3 regions of the Hymenobacter antarcticus genome follow, and region 3 is predicted to be linked to each of the others. Evidence: riboswitches for the same ligand, from Rfam matches in the RefSeq annotation. Region 3 holds a riboswitch; each other region holds the start of a gene.
The links. A riboswitch is a leader RNA that binds a small molecule or an ion and turns the genes downstream of it on or off. The one in region 3 is predicted to bind cobalamin.
Positions count from the first base shown of each region.

Region 1: linked by a shared signal. The riboswitch ahead of ABD819_RS20355 (TonB-dependent receptor) and the one ahead of ABD819_RS06655 (acyl-CoA thioesterase) in region 3 are both predicted to bind cobalamin.
Region 2: linked by a shared signal. The riboswitch ahead of ABD819_RS12865 (acyl-CoA thioesterase) and the one ahead of ABD819_RS06655 (acyl-CoA thioesterase) in region 3 are both predicted to bind cobalamin.

Region 1 covers NZ_BAABDI010000045.1:13,309-19,933, forward strand. Annotated here, with positions in the region: gene ABD819_RS20335 (hypothetical protein) at 1-99, opposite strand, end outside; gene ABD819_RS20340 (thioredoxin family protein) at 154-756, opposite strand; gene ABD819_RS20345 (hypothetical protein) at 898-1,167, shown strand; gene ABD819_RS20350 (DUF5074 domain-containing protein) at 1,302-2,345, opposite strand; gene ABD819_RS20355 (TonB-dependent receptor) at 2,394-4,358, opposite strand; cobalamin riboswitch at 4,520-4,733, opposite strand; gene ABD819_RS20360 (transporter) at 4,833-5,699, opposite strand; gene ABD819_RS20365 (cation diffusion facilitator family transporter) at 5,888-6,625, shown strand, end outside.
Region 2 covers NZ_BAABDI010000017.1:38,083-44,707, reverse strand. Annotated here, with positions in the region: gene moaA (GTP 3',8-cyclase MoaA) at 1-703, shown strand, start outside; gene ABD819_RS12890 (nuclear transport factor 2 family protein) at 715-1,098, opposite strand; gene ABD819_RS12885 (MFS transporter) at 1,253-1,726, shown strand; gene ABD819_RS12880 (MFS transporter) at 1,660-2,400, shown strand; gene ABD819_RS12875 (cupin domain-containing protein) at 2,585-2,962, shown strand; gene ABD819_RS12870 (SDR family oxidoreductase) at 2,967-3,758, shown strand; cobalamin riboswitch at 3,951-4,172, shown strand; gene ABD819_RS12865 (acyl-CoA thioesterase) at 4,320-4,706, shown strand; gene ABD819_RS12860 (putative sulfate/molybdate transporter) at 4,789-5,979, opposite strand; gene ABD819_RS12855 (cation:dicarboxylate symporter family transporter) at 6,100-6,625, opposite strand, start outside.
Region 3 covers NZ_BAABDI010000006.1:101,130-107,754, reverse strand. Annotated here, with positions in the region: gene ABD819_RS06665 (sodium-dependent bicarbonate transport family permease) at 1-791, shown strand, start outside; gene ABD819_RS06660 (carbonic anhydrase) at 917-1,744, shown strand; cobalamin riboswitch at 2,456-2,657, shown strand; gene ABD819_RS06655 (acyl-CoA thioesterase) at 2,849-3,241, shown strand; gene ABD819_RS06650 (DUF6580 family putative transport protein) at 3,319-3,900, shown strand; gene cobT (nicotinate-nucleotide--dimethylbenzimidazole phosphoribosyltransferase) at 3,901-4,968, shown strand; gene ABD819_RS06640 (adenosylcobinamide-GDP ribazoletransferase) at 5,150-5,932, shown strand; gene cobC (alpha-ribazole phosphatase family protein) at 5,917-6,498, shown strand.

The DNA of each region.
Region 1 (6,625 bases), on a different contig from region 3:
TAGTGCCAGCGCCAGACTGATGCCCGCCAACCAGCCCACCCGCCGCCAGGGCCAGGCAGCAGCGTGTTTTTGGAGGCGAAGGCGCAGTGGCAAGGGCATAAAAAATAAATTCGGGGAGGTGAAAATAACGGATTTTTTGGCTCACTCACAATTCTAGCCCAGTAAAGCTAGCAATTCCTGCTGCACGGCCTGCCCGTTGTCGGCCTCGTACCAGTCGTTCATGCCTTTTACTACCTGGTTTGTATGCAGGGTTTTATCGTTGTGCAACTCATGAGCTAATAGTTGGGCCGCGGCCGGGCGCGGGCCCCAGTCGCCGAGGCTGGCCCCGGTTTCGGCAGCCTGCCGGACGAGCTTGGGGATGCTGTTTTTGCCGTCGGTCTGGTGGGCGGCCATCAGCGCGGGGTGGTCGGAGCGGAGCACGACGTGCAGCGTGACGCGGCCGGCACTCTGCGCCGCCAGGCTGGCCAGAATGGGCAGGGTGTGAGCCGTGTCGCCGCACCAGGCCTCGCCCAGCACCAGCCACTGCTCGGGCTGGGGCAGCTTTTGAAGGGTTTCGACCAGCGCGGGCAGCAGCGGCACGGCGGCGGCGCGGTCGAGGTGGGTCAGGTTCTGGGCAGTGTAGCGGATGAGGCCCGGCGACTGCTCGGGGCCGCTGGTGCGGTGCTCGGCGGCCATAGTGCCCACCAGGGCCCGGAACTCAGGGTAGGAATAAGCCGGCGTGGGCATGGCTACGGGCGAAGAAATGGTATTGGGCATGGAACAGTAACAAAAGAATCAGGAAAATGGCGCGGGGCGCAGTCACAACCTTACTCCGGGCCGGTAGTTGCGGTTGCACGGCGGCAGGTTAATTTTCTACCTTGCAGCTTCGCACCGTATTAACTCCCTTACTTTCGTTTCATGTTCCTCAATTCCATCCTCCGTCCCTTCACCGTGGCCTGCGCGCTGGCCGTTTCGCTCAGCGCCTGCAGCTCCGGCACCAAGGAAGGCGATACCAACGTAGAGCGCGGCTACACCAAGAAAGGCCTCGCCGCTGCCGACGGCGTGGCCGGTGGCGACTCGGCCACGGCCGGCCTCACCCGCGACAGCACGCACCACGTTACCGGCAAAGACCTCTACAAAGCCGCCAGCAGCGCCAAAGACCGCAACCACGACGGCCTGGCCGACTAATAGAAAGAGTGCCTTTCCGGGTGCCGCTTCCAATTACCCGAGCAACCAGCATCAAGCAAAAAGGCCCGCACCAACATGGTACGGGCCTTTTTACTTGATTACAGAAAGGAAAGTGGCGAAATCAAAAAACCGGGTTAGCGGAACAGAAACCCGTTCGGACCCACCACGGCGTTGAAGGAGTCGATGGGCGCGCCGGTCATGGTGTAGCGAATCACCTTGTCGCGGCCCGTGAAGCCGGTGCCGGCATAAATCGTGTTATCCTGCGGGTCGATGCCCAGGCCGTAGAAGTTGCGGCGAATGAGCGGCGCGGCTGGCAGGGCCGTAGCCGTGGGCTCCAGCACATAGGTGCCGCTACCCAGCGAAGCGTAGATTTTTGAGCCGGCGGCGTTGGTGCGCAGGTTCCCGTTGACGTAGGAGCTGGGGAAGGCGATGCGCACCTGCTGGCCCACGGCCGTAGCCGAAGGCGCAAAGCGGACCAGGTAATCGGTGGTCGCGAGGTATTTGCTGCACAGCACCCAGATGTTGCCTTTGCCGTCGCGCAGAATGTTTTTGGGGCCGTCGGGCATGGCCACGGTCGTTTCCACCGCATCGGTGGTGGTGTTGATGACGGTGAGCGCATTGCCGTAGCTGGCCGTCACGTAGAGGCGGCCATCCAGCAGCAGCATCTCATCGGGGGCGCTGCCCACCGCAATCTGCTTGGTCACGGTGTTGGTTTTCAGGTCAATCACCGATACCCGGCCGGTGTAGTTGGGGAAACCGCCCAGCCACTCGGTCAGGTAGGCCTTGTCGGCGCTGGCGGCTACCAGGAAGCGCGGCTGCGACAGCCCCCGGATGGTGGTTACGGCCGTAAAATCGGCCATTTTGACTACCTGAACTTCATCCGCACCGTTGACCACGAGGTAGCCGTTGTCGTTCACCACGGTCATCGACTGCAGGAAGGGGCCCAGCTTACGGCCGCTGTTGGCCGCCGCAAACCGGTCGGCCTGCACCATTTTGGTGGCCTTGTCGTAGAGGCTCACCGCCCCATTGGTCGAGCCCTCGTTAATCACATACACCGAATTGGTGACCGTGACGGCGGGAATCGGGGCAATTTCGGTGGCGGGGTCGCAGGCGGTGGTCAGGGCCAGCGCCACCAGCGCGGTGGCCGTCAGGCGAAAGGAGGGAATTGCGTATTTCATTGGGAAAATGGGTATTTGGCAAAAAAGGGTTGGTGTAAATCGGGGAAATCAGCGCCGGGCCAGTCGCAGGCTCACGAGCACGGAGCGGGGCGGCATGGCACGGTTGAGGTAGGTTTGGTAGCGGGCATTGGCCAGGTTGTAGCCCTGCACCAGCAGCGTGAGGCGGGCCGCGCCGTGGTCGAAATGCCGGCCCAGCCCCGCCTGCGTCAGCCAGTAGGCCGGCAAAAAATCATCGGCCCCGGCCGTGGTATAGCGGTAGCTGCTAAAGCTGGTGCCCGCGCTCAGCAGCCAGTGGCCGCGCCAGGTGGCTTCGGCGCTGGCGGTGGCGGCGTGCCGGGGCACGTAGGCCAGCTGGTTGCCCGCCGGCTCGGCATCGGCGGCGTAGCCCTGCTGCTTGCGGGCCTCGGTGAGGGCGTAGCTGGCACGCACCGCGCCCTGCCACTGCCGCCACTGCCGCGTCAGGTGGGTGTTCAGCTCCAGGCCCTGCGCCAGCACCAGCCGCAGGTTGCGCGGCGAAAACCCGATGGCCGTGGGCACCCACTGCACCCAATTATCCACGAGCTGGCGGTGGGCGGTGAGCTCGGTACGCCAGCGGCCCGGGCCGGTGGGCGTGGTTTCGTAGCGCAGGCCGGCCTCGTAGCCCCAGCCGGTTTCGGGCAGAATAAACGGGTTGCCGGTGGGCCAGTACCGCTCGTTGAGGGTGGCGGCCCGGTAGCTGCGCGCCCCACTGGCCCGGAAGGTGAGCTGGCGGCTGGTGGCCGCGTTGGCGTCGGCCATTGGTTCGGGCAACAGGTCCCACTCCAGGCCCAGCGCGGGGGCCAGGGGCGGGCGCTGGTCGGGCACGGCGGCCTGGCGCAGGTTCAGGCTCAGGCGCAGAGCAGGCCGGGGGTCGTACCGAAACAGGGCAAACGCGGCAAACCGGTTTTCGGTAATGGGCCGGGCGTAGCCGTCCACGGTGGCGGCAAAGTGCTGCGCCTCGGCCCCCAAGCGCAGGCTGGCGCGGGGGCCCAGGGCGAGCGTGTGCTCGGTCTGAGCCTGGGTGGTGCGCAGGTCCGAATCCTGGGGTTCCAGCGTATCGTCGCCGTAGCGAATGCCGTCCTGCACATAGGCCACGCGCACCAGGCCTTCGTAGCGGCCCCGGCGGTGGCGGTACTCGGTGAGGAGGCGGGTGCTGCGGTCCAGCTCGCGGCCGTGGCGGTTGGCCATGCCCAGCCCCACCTGAATCTGGCGGTCGGCCCCGGTGAGCCAGGCGGCGGCCAGAAGCTGGCCGTTTTGCCCCACGCGCAGGCGCACATCCTGGGTGAAATTCCACTGCTGAAAGGCGGCGTTTTGCTGGCGCAGGCCGGGCGTGCCGGTATAGCGCTCGGGCAGCACAAAGTCGTTTTGAGCCGTGCGGTAGAGGGCGGTGGTGCGCAGAGCCAGCCGGGAAGTGCCGTAGCTGGCCTCGGCGCTGCCGGCGGCCAGCCCGAAGCTGCCCACGTTGGCCTGCACGCTGCCCCGCAGGCCCGCGCCGAAGCGGGGCTGCCCGCTCAGCAGCACCGCGCCGCCCACCGCGCCCGTGCCGTAGAGGGCCGAGCCGGGGCCGGGCTGCACCGTTACCTCCGTGTTGCCGCCCACGGCCAGCAGCGAAAAATCGGCTTCGCCCAACGACGAAAAGTTGATGTTGACCCCGTTCCAGAGCACCGCCGTGTGGCGCGCCGACGTGCCCCGAATGCTGATGGAAGCCAGCTGCCCCGACCCGTAGTTCTTGAAGTAGATGGGCGTGCGGGCGGCCAGTGCCTCGGCCAGCGAGCTGCCCCGAAACTGGCTGAGCGCGGCCGAATCGAGGGCGTAGCGGGTGGTGCCCACGGCGTAGCGGGTGGTGCGCTCGGCCACCACGGCCACCTCGGCCAGCGGGTGGACGCGGCCGGTGAGGGTGTCGGGCCGGGTTTGGGCGGCGGCCGGCCGGCACAGGCCCGCAGCCACCAGCAGCGCAAAGGCCCCGGGCACCCAGGCAACAACGAAAATACGCATCCGAATCAAATTTTCGATAAAGAAAATTCGATTCAAAACCCGCCGCGCTCCTCTCCTGTTCAGAAGAAAAATGCTGCCGGGCCGAGGCCGAAAAACAGGAAAAAACCGGCTGCCCGAAGGCGGCCGCTGCTCTCTTTCTCCATCCGTCCTCCGCGAATGCTGAACCTATGAATGCGCTGGCAGGTCTCCTGGCTTGCTCCGCCGGGTGGGCCGCCTTCCCATTAGATGATTGATAATCAATCAGCAAACAGTGGCGTGTGTGGCCCACCCCGATATGAAGCGTACAGTTGCGGGGACAGCTCCGGCATTAAACCGGATTCCCTTTTCAGCCGCGCCCCGCGATTGGGGGTTGGCACCATCGCAGGGCAAAGGTAAGGGGTGGGAGTTAAGGGTTGAGGGCTGAGAGTTGAGAGTTGAGGATTAGGCAACAGATAACGTAACTCTCAACTTTTAACTCTCAACTCTTATCTGAACCTACCGGCGTACGGTGAAGCCCACGAAATACTCCCGGTCACTAATCCGGTTCAGGGCCAGGTGGGTACCGAAATCCAGCTGCAGGTTGTCGTTGAGCTTGATAATTGGGGCCACGTTCACGGAGGACTGCCAGCGGCGCTGCTGGGTATTCCACTGGGCCACGGCCTCGGTGATGAGGCCCAGCTTGCGGGTAAAATCGTATTCGAGGGCCACGGAGGGCACCATGTTCAGGTAGCGCTGGTCCTGCTCCCGGTCGTAGGCTACTTCGGATTGCAGTTGAGCTTCGAGGTTGAGCTTGTCGCTCAGCTCCACATCGACCGGCAGCACGAGGCCGTACTCGACGGCGCCATCGCCCACCGGGCCGCCGGTGGGCAGCCGCGCGTAGCCGATGATGGCCAGAGCAAACCTGCCCAGATGGTCGTCGCCCACGAAGTTGTGCTTCACCCGCAGGGTCACGTCGCCGAAGCCGGCGTGGCGTTCCTCAAAATCGCTGGCCCCGCTGGGGCGCTGCTTGAGCACGGTGTAAAGCGGGGCTTCCAGCTGCACATCGGTGCGGCGGCTCAGGCCCAGCTTGAGCATGGTGTAGGCCGCGTGCAGCTCCCGGGTGCGGTCCTCGTTGCCCGTACCGCCGTTGATGAGGCGCAGGGCATCCATCTCTACCTGCAAGTGCCCGGCATCGACGGTGAAGGGGCTTTCCGTCACGCCGGGGCGGTCGGGTTGCAGCTCGCGCAGGCGATTGCGCGGCACCGGCTTGAACAGGTTGAAATGAGCCGAATCGTAGGGAGACGTTTTGGCCGGGGCCTGGCCCCACGCCGCATCGAGGGTAAGAAAAAAAACAGAAAATAAGCCGGCGAAAAAGTGTTTCATGGCCGCTTGTACGCAAAAGCCGGGTTTTCGCCGGTGCGGCCACCGCGGTTGGCCAAAAGCAACTAGCCCGAGAGATATTTTCAGGACCATCAAATAACAGAGAGACCCAAAAAGGTTTCGGGCCGGGGCTGCCGTAAGGGCCCGACCCGGCTTGCCATGCCCGACCTTTGCCCCGAAAACCCGCCTGCATGACCGTTACCCAACTCAAGAACCGCCTCGGCCTGCTTTCCCTCGTGGTGAGCATCGGGCTGGTGGCCGTTAAGTTCTACGCCTACCACCTCACCCGCTCCCAGGCCGTGCTCACCGATGCGCTGGAAAGCATTATCAATGTGTTTACCAGCGGTTTCGCCCTGTACAGCCTGTATCTGGCCAGCCTGCCCAAGGATGAAAACCATCCGTACGGCCACGGCAAGGTGGAGTACCTGTCCATCGGCTTCGAAGGGGCCCTGATTTTCATTGCCGGCGTCTTTATTCTGTATAGCGCCTCGCTGAGCCTGCTGCACCCGCACCCGGTGGCCCGGCCCGACTGGGGCGTGCTCCTGCTGGCTAGCACGGCCGTGGTGAACCTGGGCGTGGGCCTGCTGCTGGTGCGCACCGGCAAACGCCTGAAATCGGTGGCGCTGGTGGGCGATGGGCAGCACCTGTACATCGATGCGGTCACGTCCATCGTGTCGTCGGGGGCGCTGGTGCTGGTGGCGGCCACCGGCATCGAGCGTTTCGATGCGGGCGCGGCCCTGCTGCTGGGCGGCTTCATTCTGGTGAACGGCGGGCGCATGCTCCGCCGGGCCGTGTCGGGCCTGATGGACGAAACCGATACCGCCGTGGTGGCCGAGGTGATTGCTGAGCTGCAGGCCCAGCGCCGCCCCTCCTGGATTGACGTGCACAACCTGCGCGTGCAGCGCTACGGCTCCAACCTGCACATCGAC
Region 2 (6,625 bases), on a different contig from region 3:
GGTGCTCACCGCGCCGCACGTGCCCACCCTGGCCCGCCTGGGCGTGAAGGCCGTGAACCTGAGCCTCGACACGCTGGACCGGGCCCGCTTCGCCAGCATCACGCGGCGCGACGAGCTGCCGCGCGTTATGGAAACGTTTCATGCGCTGCTGGAGGCCGGAATTCAGGTGAAAATCAACGCTGTGGTGATGGACGGGCAGAACATCGACGACCTTGTTTCGCTGGCCGACCTCAGCCGCAATTTGCCGGTTGATGTGCGCTTCATCGAGGAAATGCCCTTCAATGGTGGCAGCCACGAAGCCGGCCCGGCCTCGCTGCCGTGGAACCACATCCGCATTCGCCAGCATCTGGAGCAGCATTTTGGTGCCCTGACGCCGGTTACGATGGCGGCCGGGGCCACCGCTTCGGAATACCGCATTGCCGGGCACCAGGGCACGGTGGGCATCATTGCGGCGTATTCGCGCACCTTTTGCGGCACCTGCAACCGTCTGCGCCTTACGGCCGAAGGCGGCATCAAAACCTGCCTCTACGACCAGGGCGTGCTCGATACCCGCGCCCTGCTGCGCGGCGGCGCTTCGGATGCGGAGATTGTGGCGGCGCTGAGTGATGCTTTCCGCTACCGAGCGGCCAATGGGTTTGAGGCCGAGCGGCAGCGGCCCCTGCACCAGCTCAGCTTCGAGAGCATGGCCACGATTGGGGGGTAGCAGACCCGTTTTTAGAACATGGTATTCTCGTTCTGCGCCATTTCCGGCACTACTTGCAGCACGTCCCAGTGCTCCACGATTTTGCCGATGGCATCGAAACGGAAGATGTCGATACCGGCGTAGTCGTGGCCGCCGGGCCAGGTTTGGTGGCAGTGCAGCACCACCAGGTCGGCCTCGGCCACGGCGCGCACTATGTGCACGTGCTTGCCGGGGTATTCGGCCTGCATTCGCAGGAAATACGTGAGGAAGCCCAGCTGGCCGTCGCGCACGTGCGGGTTGTGCTGAATGTACTCGTCGCCCACGTAGCGGGCCAGTGCCTCGGCCGGTTGGCAGTCGTTGAACATCGGCTCATGTAAGGCAATATTAGTCTGCTTGTTATGGTTGGTCGGGCTCATGGTGTCGGGCGAAAACGTTTGCTGAAAGATGGACGGAGATTTGAGGCATGAGGCAACTTCTGGCGGCGGCCGGGCGTTGCGGGTGCTTATTTTTGGCTTACTCAAAAACCCGATGGGTTGGGCAGTAGCGGGCCACCGGCAACCTATGATTTCATTGACTACTTCAACCGGGCATATTTCCCGCAAAACCCACCGGCTGGCCGTAGGCGCCTTATTCTTTCTGCTGGGCCTGTGCTTTGCCAGCTGGGCCTCGCGCATTCCGAGCGTGCAGCAAACGATGGGCATATCGGAGGCCGGGCTGGGCGGCGTGCTGCTGGCCATTCCGCTGGGGCAGCTGGTGTCGCTGCCGCTGGCCGGGTGGCTGGTGGCCAGGGAAGGCAGCCGCAAAGTGGTGCTGTGGGGCGTGCTGCTCTACGCCGCCGCGCTGGTGGGCCTGGGCTGGGCCGCCAACCTCTACCAGCTGCTGCCGTGCCTGGTTCTTTTCGGCATCGGGGGCAACCTGACCAATATTTCGGTACCCAGGCCGTGGGCGTGGAGCGGCTGTACAAGCACAAGCCCATTATGGCCTCTTTTCATGGGCTGTGGAGCCTGGCCGGGTTCGTGGCGGCGGCCGTGGGCTCGTTTATGATTGGGCACGCGGTGCCGCCGGGCGTGCATTTCGTCTTTATCGCGGTGTTTATTCTGGCCGGGCTGGCGGTGAGCGCCGGCTCCATGGTGCGCGAAGATTCGGGCGTGGACCCCGACCAGCCCATCTTCGTGAAGCCCGACAAGGAGCTGCTGGGGCTGGGGGCCATTGCCTTCTGCGCGCTCATCTGCGAGGGCGCGATGTTCGACTGGAGCGGGGTGTATTTCAAGAAGGTTATTCAAGCTGATAAAGACTGGGTGGGCGCGGGCTACACGGCGTTTATGAGTACCATGGCGCTGGGCCGCTTCGGGGCCGACTGGCTGGCGGGCCGGCTGGGAGCCCGGCGCGTTATCCAGCTCAGCGGGCTGCTCACGGCCACGGGCTTGCTGATTGCGGTGCTGCTGCCCACGCTGGGCACGGCGCTGCTGGGGTTTCTGCTGGTGGGCTTTGGAACGTCGGCGGTAGTGCCGCTGGTGTACTCGGCGGCGGGCAAGTCGACGCGGATGTCGGCCGGTATGGCACTGGCTTCGGTTTCGACTATCGGCTTCTTTGGGTTTTTGCTGGGGCCGCCGGTCATTGGTTTCGTGGCCGGGGCTACCAGCCTGCGGGTGTCGTTCGCGCTCATTGCCCTGATGGGCCTGTGCGTGTCGGCGGTGGCCAGCCGGGTGCGGGTGTAGCTGCTGAGGAAAGGGAAATTGAAGGAGGTTAACGGAAAAAAGAACGGTCATGCTGAACGCAGTGAAGCATCTCTACCGCGCCCTAATCCTAACATTTAAGTTAGTATTGGGGTAGAGATGCTTCGGCTGCGCTCAGCATGACCGTTCTGGTTCAATAAAACCCCATCCAACCCCAAAACTCCCAATGGAAACCGCCCGCCAAGTAACCAAATACGCCTGGGACGATATGCCCAAAGAGCAGCTGTCGGACCAGCTTTCGCGTCGCCTCATCACCGGCGATAAAATGATGCTGGCCCACGTCTACCTCAAAAAAGGCTGCGTCGTGCCGCTGCATCACCACGAAAACGAACAGATTACCTACATCCTCGAGGGAGCCCTGCGCTTTCACATCGGTGCGGAAGATGGCGAGGAAATCATCGTGCGGGCGGGCGAGGTGCTGCACATTCCGTCCAACGTGCCGCACATGGCCGAGGCGCTGGAAGACACGCTCGACGTGGACATTTTCAGCCCGCCCCGCCAGGACTGGCTCGACAAATCGGACGATTACCTGCGCCAGAAATAGCCCCATGAACCTCGGACTGAACGGAAAAATAGCCCTGGTAGCCGCTGCCAGCAAGGGCCTGGGCCGCGCCGTGGCCGAAGAGCTGGCCGCCGAGGGCGCGTCGCTGGTGCTGTGCGCCCGTGGCAACGACGAGCTGCAGGCCACCTGCGCTGCCATCGAAAAAGCCCACGGGGTGCCCGTGCTGGGCATTGCCGCCAATGTGGCCGAGCCCGCCGACGTGGCCCGCGTAGTGCAGGCCGCCTTTGCCCGGTTCGGCCGCGTCGATATTCTGGTAACCAACGCCGGCGGCCCGCCCGCCGGCACCTTCGACGCCTTGAGCCCCGAAGTCTGGCAGGCCGCCACCCAGCTGCTCCTCACCAGCGTGGTGGAGCTGACCCGCGCCGTGCTGCCCGGCATGAAAGAACGAGGCTGGGGCCGCATCCTCAACATCACGTCCATCTCGGTGAAGCAGCCGGTGGCCAACCTGATGCTGTCCAACAGCCTGCGGGCGGCCGTGACGGGCATGGCCCGCACGCTGGCTACCGAGGTGGCCCCGTTCGGCATCACCGTCAACAACATCCTGCCCGGCTACACCCGCACCGAGCGGGTGGTGAGCCTGGCCGAAGCCGCCGCCGCGCGGGAAGGTATTTCCGCTGCCGATGCCACGGCCCGCTGGGAAGCCGAAATCCCGATGCGCCGCTTGGGCGAGCCGCGAGAGTTTGCGGCGCTGGCGGCGTTTCTGTGCTCGGAGCGGGCCAGCTACATCACCGGCACGTCGGTGCCGGTCGATGGGGGCTGGATTCGCTCGCTGCTGTAATCTGGATAGAGCTTGGAACGATGAAAGTAGCCCGTCATGCTGAGCGAAGCCGAAGCATCTCTACCCCAGTAGTAATTATTTACGCTCGCGGTAGAGATGCTTCGGCAAGCTCAGCATGACGTTCCTGTTTTGTTCCCTAAGCCGCAACCCGCCCCGCACCCGTACCTTCGCCCCGTTGGTTCTCGGTTTGATTTCCTTCAATCAGCGGACGGTTTCCGGCCAGAGCTTCGGCTCCGACGGGAATTAAAAGGGAATCGGGTGCAACTCCCGAACAGACGCGCTACTGTGAGTTTCCCGGCCTGAACAGGTCGGAACAGGCCGCCCCATTTATGCCCATTGGCCCGCCCCAGCGGACTGAGAAGGGCGGGGCCGCCCGAAATAAGTCAGGAGACCTGCCGGCCGCCGAGTGATGCTGCCCTCGCGCTTTGGGGCTGGCATCGGCGGTGCCGTGCCGCCGCGCCCTGGGCGCGGCCGGGGTGTGGCGCGGCCGGTGGTTGGCTGCTGAAAACGGGGCTTGAAATCAGGCGAAGGCCCGTTATCGCCTTTTTTAACCCCCAGTTCATGCTTCTTGCCGACCGCATTGCCCGCGCCGAAACGCGCATCTTCAAAGCCGTATTTCCCAACACCACCAACCACTACGATACCCTGTTCGGCGGCACCACGCTCATGCTCATGGACGAGGTGGCTTTCATCGCCGCCACCCGGTTTTCGCGCCTGAAAATGGTAACCGTGTCTTCCGAGCGGGTCGATTTCACGCACCCCATTCCCGGCGGTTCTCTGGTCGAGCTGGTCGCCAGCATCGAGCACGTCGGGAAAACCAGCCTGAAGGTGCGCGTCGAGCTATTCGTGGAGCAGATGTACTCCGACGACCGCCACAAGGCCGTCACGGGCCTGTTCACGTTCGTCGCGGTCGACGAGCACAAGCGGCCTGTGCGGATATTGGAGTAATTGTCAGGTGCTCGTTGTTAGTTGTCAGGCTCAATTGGATATTCTGGAACATCACTGACAACTGACAACGAGCAACCGACAGCTAAAACTTCCCCAGCCCTACCCAGCCGCGCTGCATGGCGTAGTACACGGCCGTGCCCACCAGCAGGCCCACGAGGTAGCCATACGGCAGGCCGGCGCAGAGCAGGCCTACCAGCAGCGTCACCAGCAAATTGGGCCGCTGCCCGCTGATGTCGCGCAGCAGCGTGGCCAGCGACAGCGCCTCGAACAGCAGCAGCACGCCCAGCACCGGCAGCGGAAAAATCTGGACCACCTCGGCAAAGCCCTGGCTGAAAAACAGGCCCATCACCAGGAAAATGCCGCCGTAGATGACCGCCGAGCCACCCGTGCGCGCCCCAAACGCGTAGTGCCCCACCAAACCGCCCGAGCCGTGGCACACCGGAAAGCCACCCAGAAACGGGTTCACCAGGTTCATCAGCGCGTAGGTGAAGCTGATTTGGCGGACGCTGAGCGGACGGTCGGGGAAATGGTCGTGCACCACCTGCCGGGTGGCCAGAATGGAATTGCCGAGCGACAGCGGAATCTGGGGCAGCGCCAGCAGCACGGCCCCGGTGAGGATGTCGGCCGTTTGGGGCAGGTGCCACGTGGGCAGGTGCAGGCCCGCCGCCCGCTGGGCCGTGGCCAAATCGAGCTTGAATATCAGCGCGTAGGCCACGCCCAGGGCAATGACGATGAGCGCCGCCGGCCAGCGCCGGTTGCCAAACAGCAGCACCGTGACGGTGAAGGCCGCCGCCGCCAGCGCGTAGCCCGCCGCCCCGTCCGAGCCCACGTACTTGGTGAGGGCCAGCGTGGCCAGCTGCAGGGCCAGCCCGAACTGAATGCCGCGCACCACTGGCTTGGGCACCAGCCGCGCCAGCCCATCAATCAGCCCGGTTATCGACAGGAAAAACATGCTGATGCCAATGGCCAGCCCGCCCCCGAAAATCACGCGGCCGGGAATCTTCTGGGCAATAACCAGCGCCGCGAAGGCCTTGAGCGGCTGCACGGGCATGGGCATCCGGTACCACAGCCCCGAGAACACCTGCATCAGCCCGAACATAATGAGCACCCCGGCGCTGTCCACGCCCGAGGCGGCGATGACGCCGATGAGCAGCGGCAAGTCGGTACCCAGGTCGCCAAACGCACCGGCCACTTCGTTGCGGTCGAAGCGGATGGCGGGGCGGGCCGGCGGGCCGGGGCGGGGTTCGGTTTGGAGCAGCGTCTTTGGTTCCACGGGGCGAAGGTCGGGGAAGTTGCTGCTCTTCGTCGCGCAATCTGTTTTTGGCCTCGGCAATTATGGAAGACTAATTTTGATGACAACCTTTTCCTGCTCGGACATAATCGGCGGTTGTTCTTAAGGTGTTTGTCGTTTGTTCTCCAGCAGGCGGGCCGTTTCGCTGGCCTGTTCGGCTACCTGGCCCAGGTACTCGCCGCTGGTGTAGTCTTTGCGGAAACGCAGCGGCTTCATGCGCTTGCCCAGCGCCTCCACGGCCTGCTCGTGGTCGAGGGCACCCTCGTTGTGGGCCAGGAAGATGGTGGCCACGCCATTGCCGATGAAGTTGGTGATGGAGCGGGCTTCCGACATAAACCGGTCGACACCCAGCAGCAGGGCCAAACCTTCTACCGGAATCACCTTCATGGCCGTGAGGGTGCTGGCCAGCACCACAAAGCCGCTGCCCGCCACCCCGGCCGCCCCCTTGCTGGTCACCATAAGAATGCCCATCATCGTTAAAATCTGGGCTCCGGATAATTCGATGTGAAACACCTGGGCCAAAAACAGCGTCGAGAGCGAAAGGTAAATAGTCGTGCCGTCGAGGTTAAACGAATAGCCCGTGGGTACCACCAGCCCTACCACCGGCTGGGCGCAGCCCATGCGCTCC
Region 3 (6,625 bases):
ACAGCCCGTTTAACACCGAAATACTGTACTCGCTGGGATTTGGGCTGCTGGTGTCGGCGCTGATTCCGACGTACACGTTCTTCATCCTTAAGCGGAAGCTGAGCATTGCCGATGCCGGAGCCGTGGCGGCGGCCTACGGCTCGGTGAGCGCCGTCACGTTTGTGGCGGCCGTATCGTTTCTGGAAGCCCAGCAGGTGCATTTTGGCGGGCACATGGTGGCCGTAATGGCCCTGATGGAAGCCCCCGCCATTATTGTGGGCGTGATGCTCATGCGGCGCTACGAAGCCGACGACACCGGAGCCGCCCCCCGGCTGGGCCCCATCGTGCAGCACGCCTTCACCAACGGTAGCGTGCTGATGGTGCTCGGCAGCCTTGTCATTGGCCTGATTGCCGACACGAAGCAGGCCGATGGCATCAAGCCCTTCACCACGGATATCTTCAAGGGATTTCTGGCCATTTTTCTGCTCGAAATGGGTATGGTAACCGCCCGGCGCTTCACTGCCTTCCTGCGCTACGGGCGCTTCGTGACGGCCTTCGCCGTGCTCGTGCCGCTGCTCAACGGCTGCGTGGTAGCCGTGGCCAGCCACGGCATTACCGAAAGCGTGGGCAACCGGTTCATCTTCGCCATCCTGGCAGCCAGCGCCTCCTACATTGCCGTGCCGGCGGCCATGCGCCTGGCCGCGCCCAAAGCCGACCCCGGCCTCTACCTGCCCATGGCCCTGGGGGTCACGTTTCCCTTCAATATCACGCTGGGCATGCCACTATATTTTGCCCTCGTGCAGTACACGTAAGCGCCCGGCCAATAAGTTTAGATTTGGTTTTTCTTCGGCATAAGAAGAAAGTCTTGCTCGCTACAGCAGTCGCCGTTGCTCACCCTCAACCCCTCATTCCCATTCCCATTCCCATTCCCATTCCCATGCTCGTACTTCGGTCCCTTGTTTTACTCTTGCTGGTAAGCGCCCTGCGTCAGGGGGCCAACGCCCAGAGCCGCCCGGCGGCCCCCGTCAAAAGCAACGCCAACGCCAAGCGCCGCGCCGGGGCCATCGACTCGGTGCAGTGGCGGCGCGAGCACTACGTTGTGAACCGCGACTCGGCCTTCCTCGACCCGCGCGTAGGCCTGCGCACGCTCCGGGGCGGCAACCGCCGCTTTGTGGAAAACAAGAGTATCCGGCCGCGTCAGGACCTGGCCGCCCTGCTGAAAGTCGAGAAGAAGCAGAAGCCCTTCGCCGTGATTGTGGGCTGCTCGGACAGCCGGGTGCCGCACGAAATCCTCTTCGACCAGGGCCTGGGCGACCTCTTTATCGTACGCACGGCCGGGCAGGTGATGGCCGCCGCTTCGTACGGCAGCATCGAGTTTGCCACCCTGGTACTGGGCACCAAGCTGGTGGTGGTGATGGGCCACCAGAGCTGCGGGGCCGTGGACGCGGCCCTGAAGCGCCCCGACGTGCCGGGCCACATCGTCACGCTCATCAACAGCATCAAGCACGCCGTGGCCGAAAGCAAGGGCAAGCCCGGCGACCCGCTCGACAACGCCATCCGGCAAAACGTCCTCGACCAGGTAGAAGAGCTGCGCGACCTCGACCCCATCCTGAGCCGAAAGTATAAGAACGGCGAGGTGCTGATTGTGGGGGCCGTATACCGCTTGCACGGCGGCCAGGTGGAGTTTCTGCCCGAAACCCTGAAAAACCTGCCCGCCTTCCGCACGGCGGCCGTTTCGGCCGCCGAAGAAGCCCCTAAGCACTAGCACGACTAGCAAACTACTGGCCTTTTTTGCGGCGTGGCGCGGCCTGCGGGCCGCCTTGCTCGTTGGGACTGGCGTTGGGGCTGGCGGCCTAAGGCCGGACCGCGCCTCAGCAAAGCAAGAAAAAGCCCCCGGCCGCCGCAGCGGCGTTGTCCTTAACCAAAACTCAAAAAAGCCCTGCCGGCCATGTGGCCGGCAGGGCTTTTTTGAGCGGTTGCCTATTCATTGGGTCGCTTTTCAAATGGTGTCAGTCAGCAAAAAAAGGTCCTGGCGCTACCTCCAGGGAGTCGGAAAAAGACTTGGGTAAGAACAAGCTGCTGTTTAATAAGGGGCCGGCCTTTTTTGCATGGAAGGGTCTGCTGGTCCTGGGTGGGGTCGGGTGGGTGGGCCACTGGCTCCGCGCCGTCTGTGTTGAGGATTTTGGGTTGGACGGGGGCTTTCGGTGGCTTGGGATGGTCGCGCACCAATTGAATAAGCTGGCCGATGCCCCGCAACTCGGCCCGGATGCGCTTGCGGGTGGCGGTGCAGGACTGCGTACGTGGAGCCGTTTCGTGCCCGCGTGGACGGCACGTTGAATCCCGGCGGCGCGGGCGGGGGCTGCCCCTACGCACGCTGAAACGGCCTGGCGCAAACAGCGGACCAGGAGCCGGGGTGCCGTACTGGCGGTTGGAAAACCCGTACCTTGGCGGCCGTTACGCGAGACGGGCCGTTTGCCCGTTTCCAACAACGGAAGGTTTCCGGCTTCGGCCGGGATGAAAAGGGAACCGGGTGCAACTCCCGGACAGACGCGCTACTGTAAATAACCGCCGGTCCTTCGGGGCCGGCAGCGGCGTTCCACGCAGCCATTGCCCGGCTTGGGCGAGAAGGCGGAACCCCGGTTATAAGTCAGGAGACCTGCCTTCCGCTGGCTGATGCTGCCCCCGCGCTTTGGGGCTCTTATCAGGTGTGGCCCCTTCGTTCTCCGCCCGTAGCTGCCGCCGCGTGGCCGAGGCGGGAGTGGGCCGACCGAGGAGAGCAACCAGCAGGGGACAGCGGGCGTGGCCCGGACGGCATGAACGCCGCCCGGCAGTGTATCGCCTTGTCCGTTTTGCCCGTGCCCGCCACCCGATGATACCGCCCGACCCGCAGCTTGCCCGCGCCGAAACCCGCATCTTCAAAGCCGTCTTTCCCAACACCACCAACCACTACGACACCCTGTTTGGGAGCCCTACGCTGCACCTGACGGACGAAGTGGCCTTTATCACGGCCACGCGCTTTTCGCGGCTGAAAATGGTGGCGGTGTCGTCCGACAAAGTGGATTTCACCCATCCCATTCCCGGCGGCACGTTGGTCGAGCTGATTGGCAACGTGGTGCGGGTGGGCACCACCAGCCTGCCGGTGCGCGTCGAGCTATTTGTCGAGCAGATGTACTCCGAGGACCGGCAGCTGGCCGTCACGGGCCTGTTCACCTTCGTGGCCCCGTCGATGAGCACCGCCGCCCGGTGCCCGTCCGGCCGGTAGCCGCGGGGCCCGCCGCCCCGACCGCCTGCACCACTCCCCCACTTTCTCACTGACCACTTCCCTTTTTTTGTCGTTTTATGAAAAACCTGTTGACGCCGCGCCCCTGGGTACTGCTGTTGTTTGTGCTGCTGGCCGTGCTGGGCCGGGTGGCGTTGCCCCACTGGCCGCATCTGCCCAACTTTGCTCCCCTCGATTCGATGGCCCTGTTTGGGGGCGCTTACTTCGCGCGGCGGCGCTGGGCCGTGGCGGTGCCCCTGCTGGGCGTGTGGCTGAGCGACCTGGTGCTGAACTACCAGTACCTGGGCCACGTGCAGCTGTTTTATTCGGGCTTTTACTGGCAGTACGGCACCTACGCGCTGCTGGCGCTGCTGGCCCACGCGGGGCTGCACGGGCGCGTGTCGGGGCTGCGGGTGGCCGGGGCCGGCGTGGGCGCGGCGGTGCTGTTCTTTCTGATTACCAACTTTGGCGTGTGGCTGGGCTCGGCCACGTACCCGCAGACGGGAACGGGACTGGCGGCCTGCTACGCGGCCGGCTGGCCGTTTTTCAATCATTCGCTGCTGAGCAACCTCTTCTACTGCACCGTGCTGTTTGGCGGGCTGGAGCTGGCGCAGTGGCGCTTTCCGGCGGTACTGGCCCGGCCGCGCCTGGCCCGCGCCTAGATGAGCCAGTTTACTATTCCGACGCCGCGCCCGCCCGATGAGGCGCTGGCCGGGGCCATTCAGGCCAAAATCGACGCCAAAACCAAGCCGCTGGGCGCGCTGGGCCAGCTCGAAACCCTGGCCCGGCAGGTGGCGCTCATCCAGCAAACCCTGACGCCGACCCTGCGCCAGCCCCACGTGCTGGTGTTTGCCGCCGACCACGGCATCGCGGCCGAGGGCGTGAGCGCCTACCCGGCCGACGTGACCCACCAGATGGTGCGCAACTTCGCGGCGGGCGGAGCGGCCATCAACGTGTTCTGCCGCCTCTATGGCCTCACGCTGCGCGTGGTGGATGCCGGCGTGCGCGGCTCCTTCGCCGACGTGCCGACGGTAATCGACCAGAAAATAGCCGAGGGCACCCGCAACTTCCGCCACGCCCCGGCCATGACGGCGGCCGAGTGCCGGCAGGCGCTGGCATTCGGCGCGGCCCTCGTGGACGAAATACACCGCACCGGCTGCAACGTCGTGGGCTTCGGCGAAATGGGCATCGGCAACACCAGCAGCGCGGCCGTGCTGCTGCACCTGCTCGGCGGCGTGCCGCTGGCCCGCTGCGTGGGCCGGGGCACCGGCCTCGACGAGGCCGGGCTGGCCCGTAAGCAGGCGGTGCTGGCCGCCGCCGTGGCCGCCCACCCCACCGTGGATGGCACGGATGCGCTGGCGGTGCTGGCCACGTTTGGGGGCTTTGAAATCGCGCAGCTGTGCGGGGCTCTGCTCCGGGCCGCCGAACTGGGCATGGTGCTGCTCATCGACGGCTTCATTGGCTCGGCGGCGGCGCTGGTGGCCTGGCGGCTGGTGCCGGCCGTGCTGCCGTACTGCATCTTCAGCCACGAGTCGGCCGAGGGCGGACACCCGCACCTGCTGCGGGTGCTGGGCGTGCAGCCGCTGCTGCGCCTGGACCTGCGCCTGGGCGAGGGCACGGGCTGCGCCCTGGCCTACCCGCTGGTGCAGGCCGCCGTGGCCTTTTTCACTGAAATGGCTTCGTTTGAAAGCGCCGGCGTCTCGCAGAGTGAGTTAAAAGTTGAGAGTTAAAAGTTAAAAAGCCGGAGTCGCTTTAACCTTAGGACTTACGCACTTTTAAAGTTATATCATTGATTGACAATAATTTATGTTTTAAGTGAAGAAAGCATAATATTCTGAAAATCAACACTTTATTAATACAAATGCGTAATTCCTAAACCTTTAACTCTCAACTTTTAACTTTTAACTTCCAATGCGCCGCCAACTACACATCTTCCTGACGGCCGTCATGTTCTACACCCGCCTGCCCTGCCCGGCCTGGGTCGACCATTCGGAGGAATTGCTCAACAAGGCGACGGTGTATTTCCCGGTCATCGGCTGGCTGGCGGGCGCGGTGGCGGCGGCCGTGTACGCGGGGGCACGGCTGCTGTTTCGCAACGACGACGTGGCCCTGCTGCTGAGCATGGTGGCCAGCGTGCTGTTGACCGGGGCATTTCACGAAGACGGCTTTGCCGACGTGTGCGACGGGTTCGGGGGCGGCTGGACCAAGTCGAAAATTCTGGACATCATGAAAGACAGCCGCCTGGGCACCTACGGGGCGGCCGGGCTGGGGCTGCTGCTGGCCCTCAAGTTTCTGGCCTTGCGCGGACTGCCGCCGGCCCTGGTGGTGCCGGCGCTGCTGCTGGCCCACCCGCTGAGCCGGACCACGGCCCTGACCTGCATTTTCAGCCACGACTACGCCCGCGACAACGAGGATAGCAAAGCCAAGCCCGTGGCCAAGAAGCTGGGCCGGGCGGAGCTGGCCACCGGGCTGCTGCTGGGGGCACTTCCGCTGCTGCTGTACGCCGCCTGGACGCGCCGGCCGGCCGTGCTGGCGGTGGTGCTGCCCCTGGCGGCCGTGAAATGGTACCTGACCCGCTACTTCCAGCGCTGGATTGGGGGCTACACCGGCGACTGCCTGGGGGCCATTCAGCAGGTGGCTGAGGTGGCGGTGTACTTGTTCCTATTAATCTTATCAGCATGGAGCTTTATTTAATCCGGCACACGGCCGTGGCCGCTGCTGGCCTGTGCTACGGCCACTCCGACGTGCCGCTGGCCGACACCTTCGCGGCCGAAGCCACGCGGCTGCGGGCCAGGCTGCCCGTAGCCCTCCCACCCGATGCCCCCGCCTGGCGCGTGCTCAGCAGCCCCGCGGCCCGCTGCCGCCGCCTGGCCGAAACCCTCTGGCCGGCAACAGCCGTGGAGGAAGATGTCCGGCTCCGCGAGCTGCATTTCGGCACCTGGGAAAACCGTCCGTGGGCGGAACTGCCCGCGGCCGAGCTGAACCCCTGGATGGCGGATTTCGTGGCGCAGGCCCCGCCCGGCGGGGAGACCTTTGCGCACCTGCACGAGCGCACGGGCGCGCTGCTGACCGCGCTGCTGGCCACGCCCGCGGCCGGGCCGGTGGCGCTGGTGACGCACGCCGGGGCGGTGCGCAGCCTGCTATGCCACGCGCTGGGGCTGCCGCTGGCGCAGGCCTTCCAGTTGGTCATCGACTTCGCGTCGGTATCGGGGCTGCGCCACCAGCACGGACGCTGGGAAGTGCGCTTCGTGAACCGCTGAGAGAGGGTTACAGGCGTGGCCCACTTCGAAAAGTTGAGGTGGTCGGCTAACCCTGAACAGAACCGGGTGGCATCTTTCCTTCGTCATGAAAGACACGCCAAAACCTGACAAACACCGCAAGTACGAT